Regions from separate parts of the Ketobacter alkanivorans genome, predicted to be linked through region 1. Evidence: predicted binding sites of a transcription regulator. Region 1 holds the regulator's gene; the other holds the start of a gene.
What was found. The regulator sigma-54, encoded in region 1, starts transcription at its own class of promoters, with help from an activator protein. The targets are predictions, from matches to a motif close to ANTGGCATNNANNTTGCTNT.
Positions count from the first base shown of each region.

Region 2: a site for sigma-54 is predicted at 1,309-1,328, ahead of Kalk_RS21355 (PEP-CTERM sorting domain-containing protein). Genes of this name have one in related genera too.

Region 1 is NZ_CP022684.1:4,025,726-4,029,692, reverse strand. Features, by position in the region: gene lptB (LPS export ABC transporter ATP-binding protein) at 1-535, shown strand, start outside; gene Kalk_RS17215 (RNA polymerase factor sigma-54) at 723-2,345, shown strand; gene hpf (ribosome hibernation-promoting factor, HPF/YfiA family) at 2,466-2,753, shown strand; gene ptsN (PTS IIA-like nitrogen regulatory protein PtsN) at 2,800-3,252, shown strand; gene rapZ (RNase adapter RapZ) at 3,265-3,967, shown strand, end outside.
Region 2 is NZ_CP022684.1:2,447,637-2,451,603, forward strand. Features, by position in the region: gene Kalk_RS10530 (sodium:solute symporter family protein) at 1-487, shown strand, start outside; gene Kalk_RS10535 (hypothetical protein) at 588-1,079, shown strand; gene Kalk_RS21355 (PEP-CTERM sorting domain-containing protein) at 1,435-2,196, shown strand; gene Kalk_RS10545 (ABC transporter permease) at 2,278-3,039, opposite strand; gene Kalk_RS10550 (ABC transporter ATP-binding protein) at 3,036-3,967, opposite strand, start outside.

The DNA of each region.
Region 1 (3,967 bases):
TACCGAAATCACCCACCTGCCCATGCACGGGCGCGCCGCCAAAGGCATCGGCTACTTGCCCCAGGAAGCCTCCATCTTTCGCCGCCTCAAGGTAAAAGAGAACATCATGGCGATTCTGGAAACACGCAAAGACCTGAACAAAAAGCAGCGCCAGGCCAAACTGGACGAACTGCTGGCGGAGTTCCACATTGGCCACATTGCCGAATCCCAGGGTATGGCCCTGTCCGGTGGTGAGCGCCGCCGGGTAGAAATCGCACGGGCACTGGCCACCGACCCCGCCTTCATCCTGCTGGATGAGCCCTTCGCCGGGGTCGACCCCATTTCCGTTGCGGATATTAAACAGATTATCAGCCATCTGCGGGATCGCGGCTTGGGCGTACTGATCACCGACCACAACGTGCGGGACACCCTCGACATTTGCGAGAAAGCCTTTATCGTCAGTGAGGGCCATATTATCGCCGAAGGTGAGCCCTCACTCATCCTGCAAAACCAGAAAGTACGCGAGGTTTATCTGGGCAACCAATTTCATATGTAAAAGTTCTAAGTAATTTCAGGCATGTAAATTGCTTTGCGGGCTGACTGCTCTTACAATTAAAGCATCGCAGTTGAAATACGGCCCAACTAAGCTGTTGAAAACAGGCCAATAATTGGCTGCCTAAAACGTCAACAAGGCCGTGACACCCCACTAAAACTGGTCGTTGAAGAAGTTGAATTAGGTATCAATGAAACCAACCTTACAGCTCAAAATTGGTCAACACCTTACTATGACGCCCCAGCTGCAGCAGGCCATACGCTTGCTACAGCTCTCCACGCTGGATCTGCAAACCGAAATTCAGGAAGCACTGGAGTCCAACCCCCTACTTGATGTGGATGAGTCAGGATCGGATAACGACAGCGGCGACACAAGCGAACAAAATACCAGCGACAAAAGCACCGAAACCACCAACGAAAAAGAACCTGTCGTGGACTTTTCCCAGTCCAGCGACAGCAGTGAAGCCAGCTCAACCACCAACGAAGATGCCCCCGTCGACCTGGAAGGCAAAGAAATGCCCGGCGAGCTGCCCGTGGACAGCGACTGGGATACCTTATACGACGGCACCGCAGGTTCCGGTGGCAGCACCAGCTTCGACGACGATGACTTCGACTATGACAGCCGTAACAGCGCCCCGGAATCAATCTATGACTCCTTGATGTGGCAGCTGAACCTGACCAACATGTCCGACATGGACCGCATGATCGCCATGGCCATCATTGAAGGCGTCAATGCCAAAGGCTATCTCACCCAATCCGTAGAGGACATCCGCGACGGCGTACTCGCCCAGCAGGACGTAGTGGCAGACCTGGTACGCCTGCAGCAGGCCGAACTGGAAGCCATGGGCATCCAACTGGAACCCGAAGAAGGCGACGACGGCAGCGCCATCTCACTGGAAGAAGTGCTGGCCGTACTGCACCGCATTCAACAATTTGATCCCCCCGGTGTGGCCGCCCGAGACCTGCGGGAATGCCTGCTGATCCAGCTCAAACAGGAGCCAAAAGGCGACCCAACCCGAGAAGACGCTATTTTGGTCGTGGAAATGTTTCTGGATGCCCTCGGCTCTCGCGACTTTGCCACCATCATGCGCAAGGGCAAGCTATCAGAAACCCGTTTAAAAGCCGCCATCGAGCTGATCCAGGCCCTGAACCCCTACCCAGGCAGCAGCATTGAATCCGATGACACCCAATACGTCATCCCCGATGTCATTGTCAGCAAAGACAAAGGCCGCTGGCGAGTAGAACTGAACCCGGAGGCCACCCCCCGCCTGCGAGTAAACAGTGGCTACGCCTCCCTGATACAGCGGGCCGACAACAGCAGCGACAACACCTTCCTCAAAAACAACCTGCAGGAAGCCCGCTGGTTTATCAAAAGTTTACAAAGCCGTAACGAAACCCTGCTGAAAGTAGCCACCAAGATCGTCGAATATCAGATCGGCTTTCTGGAAGAGGGCGAAGAGTCCATGAAGCCATTGGTTTTACACGACATTGCCGAAGCCGTAGGCATGCACGAATCCACCATCTCCCGAGTAACCACACAGAAATTCATGCATACGCCCCGCGGCATATTTGAGCTGAAATACTTCTTCTCCAGCCACGTCAGCACTGCCTCGGGGGGCGAATGTTCATCCACCGCCATTCGCGCCATTATCAAGAAGCTGGTTGCAGCAGAAAATCCAAAAAAACCGTTGAGCGACAGTAAAATTGCCAACATACTGGAGGAACAGGACATCAAGGTTGCCCGGCGCACGATCGCCAAATACCGCGAGGCTATGATGATTCCCCCTTCCAATGAAAGGAAACGATTGGTTTGACCTCTGGTCATAGAATACAGAGTTGAACATCATCGGTGCCCTTCTGGCCGATGCTATACCAAACCCAAACGCGCCAGCCAATGGGTTGCAGTAAAACAAACCACGATTAAGGAGTGGCCTATGCAAATCAATATCAGCGGACATCACGTAGACGTTACGGACGCACTGAAAGACTACGTTGCCGATAAAATGCAAAAACTCGAACGCCATACCGACGACATCACCAGCATCCAAGCCATCCTGAGTGTCGAAAAGAACCGACAAAAAGCCGAAGCAAAAATTCATGTAAAAGGCGCTGACCTGTTTGCCAACGCCGAATCCGAAGACATGTATGCGGCCATCGACATGATGACCGACAAACTTGATCGCCAAGTGCTGAAGCACAAAGAAAAATCCAAGAGCTGGTAAACAAGGCGATTAACTCCAAAGGTTGTAATAAGGTTAATTGATAACGATGGAACTTGCTGAAATCATCAGTCCGCAACGGGTTTTTGAAGACGTACCTGGCGGCAGCAAAAAGAAAGTTCTGGAAACCGCTGCTGGGCTTATTGCCCAGCAGTACCCCGAACTGGACCCCAACGAATTGTTCGACAGTCTTATATCAAGGGAAAAGCTTGGCAGCACAGGCCTGGGCAAAGGCATCGCCATCCCCCATTGCCGTGCACAGCATTGCAACAACGTTATAGGTGCCTTCATCAAACTCGAAAGTGGCGTGGATTTCGACTCCATTGATCACGAACCCGTGGACATGCTGTTTGTGTTATTGGTGCCGCAAGATGCGCATGAAGAACATCTTAATGTTCTCGCCAAAATCGCCGCCATGTTTAACGATGAAACACGCCGCAACACACTGCGCAATGCACATTCATCCGATAGCATCTACGATGCCCTCGTCACTCCCGTATAAAGGTAATATGCCATGAAGCTGGTCGTAATCAGCGGTCGCTCCGGATCAGGAAAAACCACTGCATTACACGTGCTTGAGGACATCGGCTACTACTGCGTTGACAACCTCCCCGTCACATTGTTGCGGGATCTGATGAGCGAGCTGGCAACGCGCACTGCCCCCCGCATCGAAGAAGTTGCCATTGGCATAGACGCCCGCAACAGCGTAACCCAGCTGGAAAAACTCCCCAACGTATTGCGAGAGCTAACCGCAGACGGCATCGACAGTCAGGTTATCTACCTGGACGCCGGAGATGAAGCACTGATAAAACGCTTCAGCGAAACCCGTCGCCGCCACCCCATCAGTAACGACACCAACACCCTCAAAGAAGCCATTGTGCGCGAACGGGAAATGCTGAACCCGGTAGCATCAAGCGCCAGCCTGATCATCGACACCAGCAACCTCACCCTGCACGAACTGCGCGACCAAATCAAAATGCGAGTGGCCGAAAACCAGGATGGCATGGCCATACTGTTCCAGTCATTCGGTTTCAAAAATGGCATTCCCACCGATGCCGACCTGGTATTCGATGTGCGCTGCCTGCCCAACCCACACTGGATCAGCCAGCTGCGCAGCCAAAGCGGCCTTGATCAAGGCGTGCAGGAATTTTTGCAAGGCCATCAACCGGTAACCGAGATGGTGCACGACCTCACCACATTTCTAGAAACCTGGCTGC
Region 2 (3,967 bases), 1.6 Mb from region 1:
GGTATTCATGCCCGACATCTCAGAGAAAAACGAGCTGCTGGCCAGTCGTATCGCCATGGCAGGTGCCATCGGTGTGGCGGGTTACCTTGGCTTCAATCCGCCGGACTTCGCCGCCGGGACAGTGGCGCTGGCCTTCGGCTTGGCCGCATCGTCAATCTTCCCGGTATTGATGATGGGCATCTTCAGCAAACGGATGAATAAGGAAGGCGCCATTGCCGGGATGATCGCGGGTATCACCGTCACCTTGCTCTACGTGTTTCAGCATAAAGGCATCATGTTTGTGGCCAGCACCGCATTCCTGGGTGATTTGCCACAAAACTGGTTCCTGGGTATCGAGCCCAACGCCTTCGGTGCCGTAGGTGCAGTGGTGAACTTCGTGGTTGCTTTTGCAGTATCCCGAGTGACCCAGGCTCCGCCAGAGCATGTACAAGAGATGGTGGAAAGCATCCGCATGCCAGCTGGAGCCGGTGAAGCCCAGGCCCACTGATCAACCTGCATAAGAACAAAGCCCGGATTCATCCGGGCTTTTTTTTCGGGCTGATGTACCATTGGCCCTGAAGCACGATAACCCCAAACAAGAGATCCCCATGCTCGCAAACAAACACATTATTATCGCCATGATTGTGGCCCCTATTCTGGCCATCATCGCGTATTTTGCCACCGACGCATTCGTGGGCGAAAAAGCTCAAAAAGCGCAAGCAGGTAAATCCTACTCCCTGGTAGCCCTGCCCAACTGTCGCTACCCCAGCGGGCTCTGCACGCTTAAAAATGCAGGCTTTAGCATCGAGCTGAGCGTTGCGCAGGTTGGCGTCAATGTGATGACTCTGAGCCTTAGCTCTAAACATCCGTTGCAAGGGGCCAAAGCCGCGCTGGTGACCAACAGCGATGAACTGGGCGCACCCACAAGCCTTGCCGCTACCGACAACACCAACACCCGCTGGACAATCGATTTAACCGGTGAGCAAACCGCCCAAAGCCAATTACGGGTAGTGGTCGCAGCCGCTGATGCCTTCTATTTTGGTGAGACCGGGCTTGCGTTTATCGACTACAAAACCAGCTTTGGTGAGGATTTTCGTTAACACTGCAAATTGTCGAAGTAGATAGATCTGTACTTGGCAAAGACGCTTTCGCAGCGATCAGCGCTCATTGTTTCAATTGCCAAATGTTAACGCCCCTATCAGGGAAGTATGACTGCTGAATTGATACATGGGGCCCACCGACAACCAAAAAGCGTCGAAAAACTTTACACACCCATGCAAAAACCCACCCGAAATACTTATAACCGACTGTAAACCAAGGGTTTTATATCATGGCATGTGACGTGCTTCACATTTTCGGTTGTAGCTGCCCGGTTTCTGATCTTTCCTTCGGGCCGCACGCAGCACTTCATTCGTTTCAATTTGCGACCAATTTAAATCATTTGGGGTATTAACCATGACCCAACTAGTCAAGTATTGCCTGCAAGGCTTTGCGCTGGCAGCAATGATGACCTTCGGAAGCCTGAGCCAAGCTCTGGTAATTTCCGATTCATCCAGTTTCAACACAGGTACTGCTTATACAAGCACAGCCTGGAGCACCGGCAACACGTATAATCGAAACACCAACTACGGCTACACCAGCCTGAACGGATTCGATTCCAGCCTGGGTGTACTGACGGGCGTTACTGTTAGCTACAACACCAACGGCGTAGTACGGGGCAACATCTCTGTATACGATCCTTCAGACTGCTGGGCATTCTGCGAAGACGACGTTTATGGTGTCGGCTATGTTCGCGGCACCTTCGGCCTGGATCTGTACAGCCCCAACCTGGGCTACAACCCAAGCACCAGCCGTACGCTGTCAGTATCCTGCTCCGCCAGCGATGGTGATTGCAACGGTCATTATTCTGATTACACCAACTACCTGAACGGCACCTTGTTCTCAACTACCGATGCCGGCCTGTTGACTTACTTCCTGGATAATACCCTGCAGCTGAGAGCCAGCTCCATGACTGAAGCCGCTACCACCAACTGCGCAGACGACGAAGATCGCTGCCGCACCTATGGTGACAGCTGGTTCTCCGGTAGTGTATTCGTTGAGTACATTTACGACGAATTCCCCACGCCTCCTCCACCGGCCGCCAATGTACCAGAGCCTGCTTCACTGGCACTGCTGGGCCTGGGTCTGTTAGGTCTGGGTCTGCGTCGCAAGAAGTAAGATCGTTCAAGCAGTAAGATCAGGGGGGCTGAAAATTTCAACCCCCCTTAGTTTGTGACCGGCTACGTTTGTGACGGGCTACTACGTTTTCAGGCGATAGCCGGTTTTAAAAATCCACCATACTGCACCAAGGCACAGCAGCAAAAACAACGCAGTCATCCCCAGACTGACCACCACATTCACATCCGCCACGCCATAAAAACTCCAGCGAAAGCCACTGATCAGATACACCACCGGGTTAAACAGCGTAATGGTTTGCCAGATTGGCGGCAGCATACTGATGGAGTAAAAACTCCCACCCAAAAACGCCAGTGGCGTAATCACCATAAGGGGGATCAATTGCAGTTTTTCAAAGCTGTCCGCCCACACGCCGATGATGAAACCAAACAGGCTGAAGGTAATGGAAGTCAGAATCAAAAAACCCACCATCCATACAGGGTGATCAATGTGATAATCGACAAAAAAACGCGCCGTCACTAAAATCAGCGCCCCCACGATCAGCGACTTGGTGGCAGCCGCCCCCACGTAACCCATAACAATTTCTACAAAGGATACCGGCGCCGACAGCACCTCATATATGGTGCCGGAAAAGCGCGGAAAGTAGATACCAAATGAGGCATTGGAAATACTTTGGGTTAGCAGAGTAAACATTACCAACCCTGGAATAATAAATGCGCCGTATTCGATTCCATCGATGGCCACCATGCGTGAGCCGATGGCTGAACCAAACACGATAAAATAGAGTGACGTCGATAGCACCGGTGATGCAATGCTCTGCATCAACGTGCGCCAGGTACGGGCCATTTCAAATTTATAGATGGCTCGAATTGCGTAGAAATTCATGCTTGCTCCTTTCTCGATTCGTGCACCAGGTTCACAAATATTTCCTCCAGCGAGCTTTCACTGGAATGCAGATCCCGAAAATCAATACCGTGCTGGTTAAGGCGTCGCAGCACTTCGGCAATACCGGTCTGCTCACTCTGCACATCAAAGGTGTACGTCAGGCTACTGCCATCATCAGATAGTGCCAGCGGATACGATGCCAGCGCTTCCGGGATCGTCTCAAGGGGTTGCTGCAAATAAAGGGTAAGCTGCTTTTTACCCAGCTTATGCATCAACGCCTGTTTTTCTTCCACCAGTACCAATTCGCCTTTATTGATGACGCCGATTCGATCCGCCATCTCTTCCGCTTCTTCGATGTAGTGAGTGGTTAATATGATGGTTACACCCTGGCTGCGCAGCTCCCGCACCATCTCCCACATATCACGACGCAGTTCAACATCAACCCCTGCCGTGGGCTCGTCCAGAAACAGAATCTTCGGCTCATGTGATAACGCTTTGGCAATCAGCACGCGCCGTTTCATTCCACCAGACAGCTCCATAATACGGTTGCCGCGCTTATCCCACAGCGACAAGGCCTTCAGCACTTTCTCAATGTGCGCATCATCGCGCGGCTTGCCGTACAAACCACGACTGAAGGACACTGCATTCCATACGCTCTCGAACGCGTCGGTGGAAAGCTCTTGCGGTACCAAGCCGATAATAGAACGGGCAGCACGGAAATCTTTCACGACATCAAAGCCGTCGGCCAGCACCTGACCAGAACCAGGATTTACAATACCGCAGATAATGCTGATCAACGTGGTTTTACCCGCACCGTTGGGGCCAAGCAGGGCGAAAATTTCGCCACGCTGAATATCCAGACTGATATCCTTCAGTGCCTGAAAACCACCTTCATACACCTTGGAAAGATTGCGAACAGAAATAACAG